4 regions of the Chitinibacter fontanus genome follow, and region 3 is predicted to be linked to each of the others. Evidence: predicted binding sites of a transcription regulator. Region 3 holds the regulator's gene; each other region holds the start of a gene.

Region 1 (4,226 bases), 240 kb from region 3:
ACTGATCACTTCGTTTTGCGTTTTAAATCTGCCGCATTTTCATGCCGCCGATGGCTATGGCTACGCGTTTGCGGCCGAGAAAATCATCGAACTTGATGCCATCAACCCGCAAATTGCCGCCCGCTTGGCCAGCTGCTTTAATCGCTGGACCAAAATCGAACCCGCACGCCGCGAGCTGATGAAACAGGAGCTAGAACGCATTCGCGATCAGGCAGGACTGTCGTCGGATACGTTTGAGATTGTCAGCAAAGCACTTGCTGCATAAAACAAAAAGCCAGTTCAATGAACTGGCTTTTTTATTCGCAAAGCAAAAATCGATTAGCCGCGTAACAATGACAAAGCCAACTGTGGCATGGCATTGGCCTGCGCAAGCATAGCTGATCCGGCTTGCTGTAAAATCTGCTGCCGCGTTAACGCTGCGGTTTCTTGCGCGTAATCGGCATCCATAATCCGTGACTTAGCCGCACTGGTATTTTCAACCATATTACTAACGTTTTTAATCGCAGAATCCAAACGGGACATCACTGAGCCGGCTTTTGCCCGCTCGCCATTGATGTAATCCAAAGCCTCATCAGCATGCGCAATCGCCAAAGTGGGCAAGCGCACTAAATCAACATCATCCAGCCCCAAATTTTTGGCACTCATGCCCCCAAATTGGACGGTAATTTTTTTTGTCCAGCGCCATTGCCGACTTGAAATGAAGTTTCTTTCAGACCTGTGCCACCTTGGATATCAATCCCGGTAGTACCTGCCGCCCATACCTGTTTGAAGCCTTTGAGTACCTGTTTACTAAATTGTGTGCCCTGATCGGCAAACACATTCGTGCTACTCATCGCGGGCTTGCCATCAACATCGGCACCGCCAATCGCACCAGTATCTTCATTTGTAAAATTCACCCCCAAGGTGGTGAATAAACTGGGGGTTGCAGCCGCCGCCAGGAATTTTGCATCAAAATCGTTGAAATTATTAAATGCACCATGACTAGCATGAGTCAGTGCATCATCCAGCGTTGAGCCTGTGTGGGTGCTCAGATAGGTCATGATATCCTTGATGCCATTTCCGCCTGCTGCCTTGATTTGTTGGTGCATATAGCGAACCGCTAAATAACCGCCGGTATAAATTTCTGAACCACTGGTTGGATTGGTTTTATAGCTAAGCGCGGCCGAAGTATCAGTACCACCGGCGGTATCTGCGAACAGTCGCTCATCAGCGCCATGAATAAATTCTGCGGCACCTTCCTTGAACCAACTAGCCAATGGGGCAAAATTCATAGAACGCCCCATCACTGCATGCACCATCTCGTGCGCAATAATCCGATCGCTATAAACCGTACCATTCCCAACCGCTACACCACCACCATCGGGTAAATTTGGTGGCTTGAAGTCCTCCGGATCAATCCAAAGAAACATATTCAGCGTTTTACCATTTGCATCAGCCGTGCCGGTTAAACTGCCAACCGCAGCTGCAGTGCCACCAGCGGCACTACTCAGCCCAGACCCGGCTGGAGGCTCAAAGACAATATTTAGATCAGCACCATCACCAGTGATACCAAACAGGTTGGTAATTCTTGTTTCCGCCTCTTCCAACCAACCCATTTTCAAACCGTCGATAATCCCTCGACGAGCAGGATCTCCACCCAAACTGCTTTCAGACTGGGCGAAAATCTTTTGCCCATTAAACTCGGCGTTTTGTGCTTGGGTACTCAAGCTTTGTAGCAGTTGATTAGCTTCAGCTTGTAATGCCTGACGATCTGATCCTGACAAACTGCCATTAGCAGCCTGCACGCCTAGTTCACGAATCCTTTGTACGACATCGGCGGCGTTGCTCATCGCCCCTTCTGCCACCTGCATCAGCGAGACACCGTCATTCATATTACGAATGGCCTGCCTATCCCCGCGAATCGTGGCGTCCATACGACTAGAAATCGCCAGACCTGCTGCATCATCTTTAGCGGTATTGATACGTAAACCAGACGATAGACGCGACAACACCTGAGCTAAACCATTGCTGGTTTGGCTCAGGTGCCGCTGCGTATTCAGCGAAACTACGTTGGTCGTGATTTGCACGATCAAGCCCGTCCCGTATGCTGGTGAAAACCCGTATACGCGGCTTATCGGCATGGTAAGTAAAAAACTTTAGCGAATAAAAAAACCAGTCTAAAGACTGGTTTTTTTTATTTATGGGTATATAAACAGAGGCTTTTCCAGAAAAGACTCTGATGAACATACCCCTAGATTAAGCTAGCAATTACTGCACCGTACCATGACCTGCATCGCTACCAGCATAGAGAGCACCAATATCTACGGGGTCAAATTCATACTCTTTACCGCAGAAATCACACACCACATGCACGTGACCGCGCTCGGCAAGCACTTCGTCGACCTCATCGCGTTCCATCAATTTGATCATGCCGCCCACACGCTCACGCGAGCAGGTGCAGGCAAAGCGTGGTGTGGCGGGGTCGAACACGCGGGCGCTATCTTCGTGGAATAGGCGATATAGTGTTTCGCGCGGCTCCAGTTGCAGCAACTCTTCGTTTTTCACTGTCCCAGCCAACGTAACTAAGTGATCCCAAGTATTTTCCAGATCATCCTGCGCAGGCATTTTTTGCAACATCATGCCGGCGGCGATGCCATCTTCGCACGCCAGCCACAGGCGTGTATCGAGCTGCTCGGAATGCGTCATGTAGTGCTCGATGATCTGCGCCACGGTTTGGCCGACCTCCATACCGACCACGCCTTGATAAGGCTCGCCCACGGTTGGGTCGATCGTAATCATAAAACGACCCCGCCCCAGTAATTCGGCAATTGAGCTCGTCTCATCAAATGCGGCAATTTTATCCGCATCCCAGCGAGCAGTTGCCCGCAGGGTATTCTGGCTAGTCACTTCAACTACGAGCAATTGCAAAGCACCAGTGCCATGCATTTGCATCACCAGCGTACCGTCAAATTTGAGCATGGCCGATAGCAGCGCACCCGCAGCCATTAACTCGCCCAAACGCGAACGCAGCACCAGCGGATAATTATGTCGCGCTAAAACTTCTTTGTACGTGGCATCTAGTTTGACCAATTCGCCGCGTACAGGCGCCTTTTCAAACAAAAATCGTTCTAAAACATCTTTCATTCTATTAACCTTCATCTGACATCGCGGCGGTGCCACGATCGCGCTCAGGGGCGCATTATCTAATCAAGCGATGCTCATTATTACCAGGCTTGCAGCTTAGGCCTGCGGAATCCCAGCGCGTGTTTAGGCGCTAATTAAATAGCTCGTCATCGGCATACTGGAGCTAACATCAAATGCGCAACCGGCCTCAATACCCGCTTTTGCTAAACCTTCAGCATCGAGTTGCTCATACAGTGCATTCATGGCACCAATCGCAAAATCGCGGCCGCTGCCCATCGCCCAGAAACGCTGAAACTCATACACTTCACGCAAACTGTAGACGCCAAAAATACCGTGCTGATTGGCAATTAAAACCGTCATCTGACTGGATTCATAAGGATCGTCTTCTTCCTCATCCGGCTTGAGGTAGAAATCTTCCTTTAGCTTTGGATGCAATTTGCGGAATGATTCAAAGATGGCGACTCGGCTGGAAAAATCAAGGTTTTTGATCTTTTTTAATGCCGATTGCAGTACCAAATCGTGTGCCGCACTGCCACAAATGGCGAAATAGCTGCCTTCATGCTGGAAAATCTTATTCCAGCGCGCATCATCGACCGCGCCCAAGCGCATATCACCAAAAGTCGACTGACTATCGGCCGCAATGGCTATCTGACCTTCTTTTTTCACGACTACGACCGTGGTCATCTTCTGTTTCCGTTTCTATACAAGCAAAGCAGCAAGTCTGCGACGAGTGCAACATCGCGTCAACTCTAGCGCAGTCGATAGCGGTTTATCTTGCCTTACTGCAACTCATCCGTGCTAAATGCTTTTTATCGCAAGCTGGAGTAAGCCAGCCCCAATCCGCCTACAGTAGCAACATCACAAGGAGGCCTGCACGATGTCAGCGCTATGCGTTTCTGCACTTCATAAACATTATCAGCTCGACTCGATTCGTGTTCCTGCACTAATCGATATCAATCTGCAAATTCAGCCAGCGCGGTTTACCGTTATTTCTGGGCCGTCTGGTAGCGGCAAAACCACCTTGTTGAATTTAATCGGCTGCATCGATCGCGCTGACGAAGGTGAAATTACGATAGCCGGACAAAACGTAAAACAACTTAATG
Region 2 (4,226 bases), 720 kb from region 3:
CACTCGCAAAGTCTGTATCTCGAATCCGACTACGCGAAGCCGATAGATTTTCCGAAGTTGTCTGCAAGTTCTTAATTGTAGTTTCAAAACGGGACTGGATTGCACCGTAGTTGGCACGTGCACTATTAATGTTTTGCAAGGCTGAATCAACTATGCGAATAGCCAAGGTAGCCTTATCAGCTGTTGAGACATCCAGCTTATTCACTTTATTAGTTTGATCAGCAGACGCAGCACCAAAGAGACCAGTTACCGCAGATGTAGTAAACCCATTTGCCGAATCTAACGTTACATTACCTTTAACTACAGATTTCGCCGAAACAGCCGGACTATCAGCGGCTCCAACATCTTCCCTGGTTCCATCCTCCTTGATACGCTGTGCCGTTACTTGAATATTCGTACCAGAAGCATCTTTATTTGTTATCTCAATATCAGAACCAGAAGCATTGGTTAATTCAATGTAAGTACCGTCCGTACTTGTTTTAGCAGTCACTCCCGTTTGCGAGCTAACTTTATTAATTTCAGCAACCGCCTGAGACAGTCCTTCAGCGGTATCTACATTACTAACGGTAAACGATACGCCTACAGCAGTAGCATTATCTGCTTTGATCTGAATACTGCCGGAAGAAGCGGCAGTAAAATCCAGCTTCGCTAATGATTGGGCAGAGGCCGCGACGCCAGTTTCACCCTGGACTGCGTTAATTTTATCCGCAATTGTTTTCGCAGAGTCTCCAGTTGCAATCGTAACATCTTTACTTGTAAGGCCACCAACAGTCAGTGTTCCAGTACCAAAAGCAGCTGAAGCACCAGCGGCCACCCCAGATGAGGATGAAGTCGCTAATCCGTATTTATTTGTACGAACATCAGCAGTCCCGACACTAATCACTTGGTTAGCATTTGCTCCTACTTGGAAAGATTGCGAGCCAAATGATCCATTAAGTAATTTAAGACCGTTAAACTCTGCTGTATTTGCGATCCGATCAAGCTCACTAACTAGATTAGACACCTCAGAATTTAGTGCCTGACGATCAGAGCCACTATTTGATCCATTGACTGACTGCACAGCCAATTCACGAATACGTTGCAGAATATCGCCTGAAGACTGGAGTGCACCCTCAGCAGTTTGGGAAACAGAAATGCCATCATTTGCATTTCTACGAGCTTGATCTAAGCCGCGAATTTGGCTAGTCATACGCTCAGAGATCGCCAAACCAGCAGCATCATCTTTCGCACTATTGATACGTAAACCCGATGACAGTCTAGTCAAGGACGTAGACAAAGCGGAGCCCGTTTGAGCTAGATTTCGCTGAGAATTTAGCGACGGCACGTTTGTGTTAATAACTTGCATGATATTAATCTCCTAGAAGATGTGATTCAAAATCGGACGCACCGCCGCGTCCACACTTGATTTATCGTCAGAAGGAAGCAGAACTTTAGGATTAATTTACAAACAACTTTTCGACATCAAGCGCCCTCTGTCCAAGCAGACACCCACCTGCGGAGCTCATCGCCACCTAACATATAGTGATCGGCAACATACGCCTTCAGAGCGCCTCCCAACTTGCGTCTTGCATCAGCATCCTCGATCAAAGTGTTTAGCGCATCACACCAATCTTTGTATTTATTTTTAACCCTCAAAACAGGGAAATTTTTATCCTTATAAGGACCGAAATCACTGCACACCACAGCAAAACCGCACGCACCATATTCAAGAAGTTTTAAATTACTTTTACAACTATTAAAGGCATTCTCCTCCAGAGGAGCAATTGCGATATCCAATCTAAGGCTTGCTAGTTTTGCCGGATACGTTTCAATACTGACGCCCGGATGGTATTCGGAGACAAAAGGGGCCAAACTAGCCGGACAAAAGCCTAAGAAAACCCACTCAACTTTTTGACTATAATGTTTAATAACATCTTTAATCAACTCCAAATCACCAGTGTGACCAACCCCACCAGCCCAACCTATGCGAATTTTTTTATTTTCATTAATTGAACTATCCAACGTTGCCCACCAAGTGACAGGTAGTAAATTACGGACAATACGGATATCATTATGCCAATTTGAACAAAAATTAGCCAACTCTTCAGTTGAAACAATGAATCTATCCACATTTGATAAAATAGTCCTAACCGATTTCAAAACATCCTTCGGCATAACTTCTCTGTGATGACTTTTCAACGGTAAATTGATCACGTAGTCATCTAAATCCAACACTTTGAAAGATCGGCTATACTTTTTATATTCAAGTACCCTTTGAATATCATTAGAATCGGTCCTTCGTTGCATTACAATAATATCAGGGCACACGCGCTGCAAATCTATCGGATTAAAAAATTCGCTAGAAATGGCAGCCTCAACCATCAGACTGGACTCCATAGCCTCCAAAGGCTTAATTACCCTATAATTACCACAACCAAAAAAATCAGAGGGATGGGCTAATACAAAAGGCCTTTTTCTATTACCCACAGGCCGCCAATGGAGTAATTTATTATCTTCAAGCTCGACCCCATTTCCATCCCTAGAAAGGCCGGGATTAAATGCTGGATCGTCAGCCAATAGAGGCAACCAACGTGAATACATCACAGATTGTTCTGAGCGATAGCGTATTAATTTCTCTGCGCTCTTCTCTGATTCAATTGAATTTTGACTTACACTCCCCACGTGAATTAGCTGAGCAAAAGGCGTCCAAACGATTAAATAACCTAGCTTTTTAATCTTTAAACATAAATCGACATCATTGAATGACACTTTTAATGATTCTTCATCAAAACCACCAACCTCAAGATAAATCTCTTTTCGTATCATCATACACGCAGCAGTGACTGCAGACAGTACTTGATCAATACAGTCTCTCTCCATCAAGCTAGAAGCAGGCTGCATGCCTATATAAGGATGATCTGCAACCCCTCGAAGCCCTAAAAAAACACCAGCATGCTGCAGCGTACCATCAGGAAAAAGCAATTTTGCCCCAACAATTCCCACTTCATTGCGGCACGCATGATTTAACATAGCATCAAGCCAATCAGGATCGATTATTTCTGTATCATTATTGAGTAGCAGCAAATAATCTCCAGATGCTTGCGTAGCAGCAAGATTATTCATCTTGGAAAAATTAAACTCCCCAGGATGGTTTATTACCTTAATAAAGCCTACACCTAATGAGCACAAGCCACTTAGATATTTTTTGCACTCAACAGTAACACTACCATTATCAACAATAATAATTTCATACCTTTTATAATTTGTAAGAGATATGAGAGAGTCAACACATCTAGACAGATACTCCAATTGGTCTTTTGTTGGTATTATTATCGAGACGATCGGCGAAAAATCTCTATCGTAGAGTAATCGATAACTGCTTTGCTGACGAACTAACTTCGCGCGAATGCCACTACGTGACAAATGTCTCTCGATTATCGCAGCCAAAACTTCTCTATTATTTGACTCCACATTGATTTTAACTCTAAAGGGGTCTAGAGCATGCCTCAAAACAAGAGGTATCCTATGTATATTGGCTGAGCCATACACCTCAAAAACCCTAAAGATCAAATCTAAAGAGAAGAAACATCCAAATAATTCATCTGGAAAGCATGCAACTAACACCTCTTTCTTAATTGCAAAACTTTCAACCAGATAAGGCCTACTTCTCATCCAATCAATATTAAATTCCGGAAACAATGCTGGATAGAACGAACCAGTACTTAGCTGCACATCTTCATCTGAATAAATTAATGCAGCTCCCTTATTCTCAAACTGTTTTATTTTGAACTGGAGAAGTGCGTAAGATTCAAACGTATCACCTGCAGAGGCAAAATAAATCCAGCATGCATCAGAAAGAGATCGAACAGCCGAACTAATTCCAGCAATAATAGATTGAGAATTAACCTCCTTAACACCAGGTAATCCAATATATTCCTCTGAGAAAACATATATATCGTCAGGCTCTAGAAGTTGGGATTTGAGGGAATAAATAGTCGCCTCTACTGCAGCTCTACCACGACCATACTCAAAAACAAAAACCACAAAAGATTTGAAAGGCTTTTGACTAGAGAGAAATTGATCAATAAGTCGTCCATGTGATTTATAGACTTTAAAACCAGCAAGCCATTCCTGATAAGCTGCGATAGAATCTCGAATTTTAATATTTGATACAGCATTAACTCTTACGCCAAAATTTGATTCTACAGCTTCTTCAAAGCTTCCTTGTGTAAATGCCTCAAAGTTAT
Region 3 (4,226 bases):
CATCCGCAGGCCTAGACCCCATTACCTCAGCCGAGCTCGATCGCCTGATTCGCCGTCTGGCAGAAACCCAAGGGGTCACCATCATGGTGGTGACACATGAATTAGCCAGTATTGCTGCCATTGCAGATCGCGCAATTATGCTCGATAAAAGTATCAAAGGGATTTTAGCCATCGACACTCCCGCAGCACTCGCCCAATCAACAGATAGGCGGGTTGCGGGCTTTTTTAATGCACAGCGGCCATCGCACGCCGCAGTTTAAGAAGCCACATGGAACAACAATCGAATTTTCGACTGGGCGTGTTTATTCTGCTTGCGCTGCTATTGGGTGCCGCCATATTAATTGGCATCGGTAGCGGACGCTGGTTGCACAAAAAGGTGACGCTCGAAACCTATTTTAATGAGTCGGTACGCGGGCTCGATATTGGCTCCAAAGTACGCTATCGCGGGGTCGCGATTGGCGAGGTGAGCGCGATTACATTTACCTACACGCGCTACGAGAGCGATATACCCAATTCCCAGCGCCAACAATACGTTTTGGTTGAGGCTCAGCTGGATAACAATATCTTGGGGCAATCGAGCGGAAATAGCAGTGCACAAGCCGAACTGGATCGCGAAATTGCCAAGGGTTTGCGCGTAAAATTATCGCCGCAAGGGCTAACAGGAACTAGCTATCTCGAAATTGATTATGAAGCAGGCCAAGGCCAACCGCTGCCTTTCAGCTGGAAGCCCGAGCATTTATATATTCCCTCAACCAACAGTACCGTCAATCAACTCCTAGGCAGTGCTCAGGATTTAATGGCCAAATTGCAGCGAGTTGATGTGGATAAAACCATCAATCTACTCAATCAAACCTTAAACACACTCAATACCAAGCTCGATGAGCTGCCCGTGAAAAGCATAGCGAGTGAAACAAATCGGCTGCTACATACGGCTAACCAGCTGCCCTTAGTTCAAATTGCCAGCGAAAGCAGCCAGCTTCTGAGTGAAGTACGAGAAAGCAATCAAGCGCTCAAAGCACTGCTTGAGCAACCCGCACTCCACAGCGCCACCCATGATCTGGCAAGTGCGGCCAACTCTGCCAAAGTGCTCCTCGCCAACCCAGCCTTAGCTAGCGCGGTGCAAAGATTGGATCAAATTACATTGCGTCTGGACCATTTAAGCGCGCAGCGTGAAGGCGATGTACAACAAATTATTGATAATTTATCGAGCACCAGCAGCAATCTTAAAGCCCTGAGCGAAAAAGCCAATCAGCGTCCAAGTAGCTTGCTGTTCTCCGATCACCCCAAACCTTATAGCCCGCCCAAACCATGAAAAAACTGCTGTTATTACTATGCGTACTTGTTTGTTCGGCCTGCAGCACAACACCGCCAGATCGACAGGATTTCCTACTTACCGCGCAGCGTGCAGGTACAAATCAGTCAGTGCGCTTCGGCGCTTTGCAAGTCAATGAATTACGCAGCAGTGCACCATTTCGCGATTTGGCACTGATTTATCGCGAAAGCCCTCAGCGCTATATTGCCGACCCGTACCACGGTTTTTTGGCAACTCCCAGCAGTCAGATCACCCAAAACACACGTCGCTGGTTAAGCCAAAGCGGGCTGTTTAGCCAAGTCTATCCTTCCGGCAGTAGCCTGATTGCCCCTTGGCAGCTCGAAGGAGAATTGCTTGCCGTCTATATTGATGTGAGCGAGCCAAATTCACCTAAGGCAGTAATTCAAGCTCAGTTTTTACTCAGCCATCAACAGCAGTCCCGCAGTTTTGAACTTAGCGCGGCACAAGCACTGCCGGATGCAACCCCCGAAACCGCGGCGCAAGGCCTGAGTGTGGCGCTGGAAAGCCTATTAAAGCAATTAGAACAACATCTGACTTCGTCAAACTTCGATTAGTCAGCTACACTTAGGGACAATTAGTCACCGCTTATATCATGTCAGCCAATCGCGCCCTATCTCTATACCGCAGTACGCAAAGCACTTGTGAGGAAGACCGTGTGAAACAGCACGCGCCACTTGTGCGGAAAATTGCGTATCACATGATGAGCAAACTGCCTGCCAGTGTGGAGGTGGATGATCTGATTCAAGTCGGCTTAATGGGCTTGATGGAAGCGGCGCGTAATTTTGATGTTGATGCAGGCGTACAGTTTGAAACTTTTGCCAGCCAGCGCATTCGAGGCGCCATGCTCGACGAGCTGCGCAACGCCGATTGGCTGCCACGGCAAGCACGCAAAAATATGCGTGAAATCGAAAAAGCCATTGTGCAACTTGAACAGCAATTGAGTCGTCACCCCAGCGAAGGCGAAGTCGCACAAGCCTTGCAAATTCCACTCGATGAATATCAATCTATGCTCGGCGAAGCTCGTGGGCATCAGCTACTGCATTATGAAGACTTTGAAGTCGATGGCGAAAATGATCAACTGGATCAGTACGCAGCCGATCATAATGCCAACCCAATTGATATTCTGAGCGATGATGCATTTCGCGGCCATTTAATCGAGGCCATTAAGCTATTGCCGGAACGCGAGCAGTTGCTGATGGCTCTGTATTATGATGAAGAACTCAATTTGAAAGAAATTGGCGCGGTATTGGGCGTTTCGGAGTCGCGCGTTTGTCAGCTTCACACTCAAGCCGTTGCACGCCTGCGCGGCAAACTTAAAGACTGGCTTGTGTAAATGGATAAAATCAGCGTATTCGGCGTTTTACTGGGTCTAACAGCGATCATTCTTGGGCATTGGCTGGAAGGTGGCCATATTGGCTCGCTGGTGCAATTTACCGCTTTTTTGATCGTAATCGGCGGCACCATGGGCGCGGTAATGATTCAAACCGAAATGCGCCATTTTTTTGCCGGCATCAAAATGCTGCGCTGGATTTTTTTCCCGCCATCGATGGATTTTCGCAAAGTACTCTCGACACTAATGAATTGGGGCAATCAGGCACGCCGTGGCGGTTTGCTGGCGTTAGAAGCCTACCTTAATAGCGAAAAAGACCCCTTCGTAAAGCGCGGTCTAACCATGGTGGTTGATGGTGCCGAGCCTGAAACGGTGCGCCGCGCACTTGAGCTCGACATCGATGCTTACGAGGATCAAGCGCGGGCGGCGGCAAAAATCTGGGAGTCGGCGGGTGGATATTCGCCCACGTTCGGGATTCTAGGTGCGGTGTTAGGTTTGATTCATGTAATGGAAAATCTGACCGACCCTTCAAAATTGGGCGCAGGGATTGCCGTTGCGTTTGTTGCGACCATTTACGGTGTGGGTGCGGCCAACTTATTTCTACTTCCCGTTGCCAACAAACTGAAGCATTACATCATGCTCGAAGTCCGCCGTCGGGAAATGGTGGCAGAGGGACTAGTCACTATTGCAAATGGTGAAAACCCACGCCTACTCGAAAACAAATTAGCCGGTTTTCTACACCACTAACCCCACAGGGGTATTGCCATACACATCAATTCAAACAGCAGATTGATAGCAATACCCGATAAAACAATATTCATCACCAGCATTTATTGCGCACGCTTGTCAGTCACTCGCTATAGTCAAACTAAGTGGTTGCGAGAAGATTGCATATGCTTTATTTGGCACAAATTTTAGTTAGGCTAATTGCTTGGCTTGACTTGGCTATTTTTACAGCCGCAATGGTATTGCTTGCTAGCCTACCGCAGTTCTGGCTTAAAAAGATATACCCCCCCTATTTCATAGCTGGTGCCGTACTTTTGTCCGTGCATTAGGGGTTCAGTTACGTCTGCACCAGCACTATCAGGGTGAGCTGCCTGCACATTACATTTTGATAGCCAATCACCCCTCGGCGCTCGAAGACGTGGGGATTCCTGCGTTTTTTGCTGTGCGCAGCTTAGCCAAACACGAAGTGGCAAATTGGTTTTTAGTTGGAAAAATCGCAAAAGCGGCTGGCACTTTATTTGTCGAGCGAGAAAGTAAAGCCTCACGACAAGCCGCACAACAGGCACTGATCGATGCGGTCAATGCCGGGCACAATATCGCGCTCTACCCGGAAGGGGGCTGCAAGGGGCGACGGATAGCGCCCCGGTTTCTATTTGGTGCTTTTGCGACATCGCTAGCCACAGGGGTGCCGATTCTGCCGGTGTTTTTACATCATGAGGCACAAGCTGAATTTGAGTGGCAAGCAGGCGAGCATTTACTTCACAAAATTTGGCGCATCGCGAGCAGCCCCAATCGAGTCGTGCACTACCACATTTTTAACCCTATTTCCCCAGCTGA
Region 4 (4,226 bases), 420 kb from region 3:
AGAGATTAATAAAAGTATCGCCTCGGTATCGTCAACGACCAAGATCTTCATAAATCGAACCTACTTGTTAGCGGATCGTAAAGATCTTGCCAAAACAAGCGATCTCCAAGACCTGCTTTACCGTATCGCGGCAATTCACCAGAGCAAGCGTCTTGCTCGCTGCGGCAATTTTCTCTTTGAGCAATAAAAGCATACCCAATGCTGAACTATCCAGATAGTTTACATTCTGAAAATCCACCAGAACTTCTTTGATATCTGGATTGGCAATAATTGACTCACAAACTTGGCGAAACTCACGATGAGCGCTGAAATCAAACTGACCCGACAAGATTACTCGGCCTACACTGCCTTCAATTTGTACCGTAGGAGTCATTCTCACACCAACCTTTCGCTAATCTATGTTTATAAATTTGGCTAACCAGAGCCTATACACACAAGTTAGGTAGAAAACCAAACTCAGCTTTGTCTTAACACATTAGTTGTCTCGAGCACTCGAGGCAAGCAAATCTTGAATTCACTACCCAAATTTGGAGTTGAAGTAACAGTTATTTCCCCACCATAGCTGGAAATCAAATTCCTTACAATTGCCAAACCCAAGCCAGTACCGCCCTTTTTGGTTGTAAAAAAAGGTTCAAACAACCTTTCAAGTGCAGAAGCAGAAATTCCAACACCTCGGTCACTCACCAATACCGTTACTTGCCGCTCACTCAACTCAACACGGCAGCTCACGAGCTGGCCTGCGACAGAAGCTTGACAAGCATTTTCAATTAAGTTGCTGAATGCGCCACTCAGCTCCTTGAAGTTTGCCATCACAACGGCAGAATCGTTTGGCAATTCTAATTGCAGCAAAATCCCTTGCTGCTCAAAAACCGACTTTACTTCAATAAATGCATCCTGAACTACCTCTTGCAATGAAATAGGGCTTACTTCTTGGGGCTGACCACGAACAAACAACAGCATATTTTGGACCAGTGCCTCCAATCGCTGTAAACGTTCACTGGCTTTTACTGCGAACTTGATACGATCGGCCTCTTGAAGCTGTTCACGCTGTAAGTGCCCCACATACAACAACCCAGCTGCCAATGGTGTACGAAGCTGATGAGCTAGTCCCGCAGCCATCTCGCCCATCGCCACCAAACGACTATTGCGCTGCAAAGTTTGCCGCATTTCGACAGATGCACTCACATCATGCAGCAATACCACGGTCACAGCCTCCTCGACTACCTGCACTTGTTCAACAGTAATATAGCGCTTCAAATCGACAGATTCGAATAGCAGCAATCCGCTCTCAGAGGTTTCCTGAAAATGGACAGTACAAAAATCATCCCAATTTTTAGCTACCAAGGACTCACCTAAAAGGCCAAGAGCGCGCTCATTACAGCGAATCACCATACCTCGATCATCAACCTCCAACACCCCGGCAGGTAATCTATCGAGCAACAAAGTGAGACGCCGTGACAACACTGCCTTCTCTTCAAACTGTTTTTTTAGATTGCCATTTGCAACTGCAAGCTGTTCCGTGAGGGATGTAACATCTTGCTGCAGACCTGCATAAGCATTTGATAATTGATGAGAAGCTTCAGTAAAAAGCGCAAACGCCTCTTCCAAGTCTTTCGAATTGATTTGCTGATCTTGACTTGTCACAAAAAAGCGTCCTTGTTGCTTTGCAATTTTTGCATTATAAATGCCTTAATCGCTGTAGCTAAGACTGAATATTGCTAGTTCGATTAAAGCGAGTAAATTTATTCACTCGTCCCCTTGAGTCAACTAAATTTAAATGTAATTTTGCCGATATATCTGAGCTGCAATCAACCGACGCATAATGGAGCAACCTCGTGTCAGAACTTCTAAAAAACATTGATGCACGGACCAAACTAGCCGGCACAAACAAGCTAGAGATTCTGTTATTTACATTGGGCTTGGACCAGCGCTCAGGGCGCCGTGAGACATTTGGCATCAATGTATTCAAAGTTCGCGAAGTAATGCGCACACCAGAAATTACTCAAGCACCAGATATGCCATCCTCTGTGGAAGGCATGGTTAGCTTACGTGGTTCATTGGTTCCTGTTATTGATCTTGCCAGATATGCTGGAATTCAAACTGAGAGCCGGCCAGAGATCATGATTGTGTCTGAATACAACGGACACACACAGGGCTTCTTGGTTGAAGCTGTTGATACAATTTTGCGGCTTGATTGGTCGGTTATGCGGGTACCACCGGACATGCTAACCATGCAAATGGGTGGGCTAGTTACTGCGGTGACAGAGCTTGAAAATGGCAAACTGGTCATGATGCTTGATGTCGAAAAAGTACTCGCGGAAACGACCCAGCACAGCAATCGAGTTGATACCACCACGGTCATTCAAAATCAGAAAGTCGTCAATAAAACAGTGTTTTTTGCCGATGACTCTTTAGTCGCTCGCAGCCAGATCGAACAGACCCTTGACGCCATGGATATTCGCCACATGCATGCCATTAATGGCAAAAGAGCATGGGACGAATTATTAAGAATCGCTCAGGCTGCTGAAATTCAAGGTGTCATGGTTAAGGACATGATTCAACTCGTATTAACTGATGTAGAAATGCCTGAAATGGATGGCTATATGCTGACCAAACAGATCAAAAGTGATCCACGGTTTGCTGGCATTCCAGTATTAATGCATTCGTCACTCTCCGGTTTATCAAATCAAAAATTGGGGCAATCCGTTGGTGTTGACGGGTATGTAGCAAAATTTGAGCCACACAAATTGTCACAAAGCATCGCGAATTTCTTGCTACGCAATGAGCCTGCCAACTAACAAATTTTGACTTGGAGCACTCCATGAGCAAGCCTGAACAGACAAATTTGCTTGATACCGTTGATGCGAGAACAAAATTAGCCGGCTCCAATAAAATGGAGATTCTGCTATTTACACTTGGAACGCGCGAGATTTTCGGGATTAATGTATTTAAGGTTCGAGAAGTATCTCAAACCCCAAAAATAACGAAAACCCCCAATATGCCACATGGCGTAGAAGGGGTACTTTCGCTACGCGGTAATATAATCCCAGTAATTGCATTATCACGCTTTGTATCCACGCAAGAAGTCCCGACAGGGGATACAACAGGGACGATGATCGTCACTGAGTTTTCAAAACATACCCAAGCATTTCTAGTTCATGATGTAGACCGGATCATTCGTGTCGACTGGGATAAAGTCAGAGCCCCTGAAACAATGCTAGCGGGCAATCAAGCGTTAATTACCGCCATTACCGAATTGCCAGATGGAAAACTAGTTTCTATTTTGGATGTTGAGCAAATCCTTGCTACGGTGATTGGAGAGCCCGTTGTTCCAGATTTACCTAAACCGCAGATTAATCCCGACACATTTATGTTCTTCGTAGACGACTCTTTGGTTGCGCGCAAAGAAATTGTCAGCGTGCTGGACAAAGTCGGTGTTAAATATCACCAAGCAAACAATGGTAAAGAAGCGTGGGATAAACTGCAAAACCTCGCAAACCGCGCCGTTCACGATGGCGAATACCTTAAAGACAAGCTCAAACTCATTTTGGTTGATGCAGAAATGCCGGAGATGGATGGATATGTGCTAACAAAACATATCAAGTCTGATCACCGCTTCCAAGGTATTCCAGTTGTGATGCACTCATCATTATCGTCCAATGCAAATCGTGCTATGGGCGCAAGCGTCGGTGTTGACGCTTATGTAGCAAAATTTGATCCATTCATATTGGCAGATACCTTAGCGCCTTTATTGGCTAGCTGATTATTTGCATTAGATTCACATTATTACGCACCTTATGCGGTGCAAAACTGGAGCAAGTTATGGCAGATCAGAACATGCGTTTTCTCGTGGTAGACGATTTCTCTACCATGCGTCGCATTGTCCGAAATCTTCTTAAGGAACTCGGATTTACCAATGTAGATGAGGCCGAAGACGGCCAGGTCGCGCTTCATAAGCTCAAAAATGGACAATTTGAATTTGTGGTAACCGATTGGAATATGCCCAATATGACTGGAATTGAATTGCTTAAGGCAATTCGTGCTGATGCACAATTAAAACATCTGCCAGTACTGATGGTTACAGCCGAAGCAAAAAAAGAAAACATCATTGAAGCAGCAACTGCAGGGGCAAGCGGTTATGTAGTGAAGCCTTTTACAGCGGCAACACTAGATGAAAAGTTGAAAAAAATCTTTGCCAATATGGGCAAATAATTTTAATAACCGCA

Evidence for each region. The regulator FliA, encoded in region 3, starts transcription of late flagellar genes. The targets are predictions, from matches to a motif close to GCTAAAGNTNNNNNNNNNNCNGCCGATAAT.
Region 1: a site for FliA is predicted at 2,110-2,139, ahead of HZU75_RS02695 (flagellinolysin). Genes of this name have one in related genera too.
Region 2: a site for FliA is predicted at 1,406-1,435, ahead of HZU75_RS00450 (flagellin N-terminal helical domain-containing protein). Genes of this name have one in related genera too.
Region 4: a site for FliA is predicted at 1,767-1,796, ahead of HZU75_RS01855 (chemotaxis protein). Genes of this name have one in related genera too.

Annotation. Positions count from the first base shown of each region.
Region 1 covers NZ_CP058952.1:581,636-585,861, forward strand. The annotation lists gene pepN (aminopeptidase N) at 1-265, shown strand, start outside; gene HZU75_RS02690 (flagellin) at 319-645, opposite strand; gene HZU75_RS02695 (flagellinolysin) at 642-2,066, opposite strand; gene hslO (Hsp33 family molecular chaperone HslO) at 2,248-3,123, opposite strand; gene HZU75_RS02705 (Ntn hydrolase family protein) at 3,247-3,807, opposite strand; gene HZU75_RS02710 (ABC transporter ATP-binding protein) at 4,001-4,226, shown strand, end outside.
Region 2 covers NZ_CP058952.1:95,607-99,832, forward strand. The annotation lists gene HZU75_RS00450 (flagellin N-terminal helical domain-containing protein) at 1-1,345, opposite strand, end outside; gene HZU75_RS00455 (glycosyltransferase) at 1,462-4,226, opposite strand, start outside.
Region 3 covers NZ_CP058952.1:819,998-824,223, forward strand. The annotation lists gene HZU75_RS03805 (ABC transporter ATP-binding protein) at 1-260, shown strand, start outside; gene HZU75_RS03810 (MlaD family protein) at 269-1,312, shown strand; gene HZU75_RS03815 (ABC-type transport auxiliary lipoprotein family protein) at 1,309-1,887, shown strand; gene HZU75_RS03820 (RNA polymerase sigma factor FliA) at 1,926-2,666, shown strand; gene HZU75_RS03825 (flagellar motor protein) at 2,667-3,410, shown strand; gene HZU75_RS03830 (lysophospholipid acyltransferase family protein) at 3,775-4,226, shown strand, end outside.
Region 4 covers NZ_CP058952.1:404,339-408,564, forward strand. The annotation lists gene HZU75_RS01840 (ATP-binding SpoIIE family protein phosphatase) at 1-51, opposite strand, end outside; gene HZU75_RS01845 (STAS domain-containing protein) at 68-373, opposite strand; gene HZU75_RS01850 (sensor histidine kinase) at 457-1,644, opposite strand; gene HZU75_RS01855 (chemotaxis protein) at 1,836-2,798, shown strand; gene HZU75_RS01860 (chemotaxis protein) at 2,822-3,763, shown strand; gene cheY (chemotaxis response regulator CheY) at 3,823-4,212, shown strand.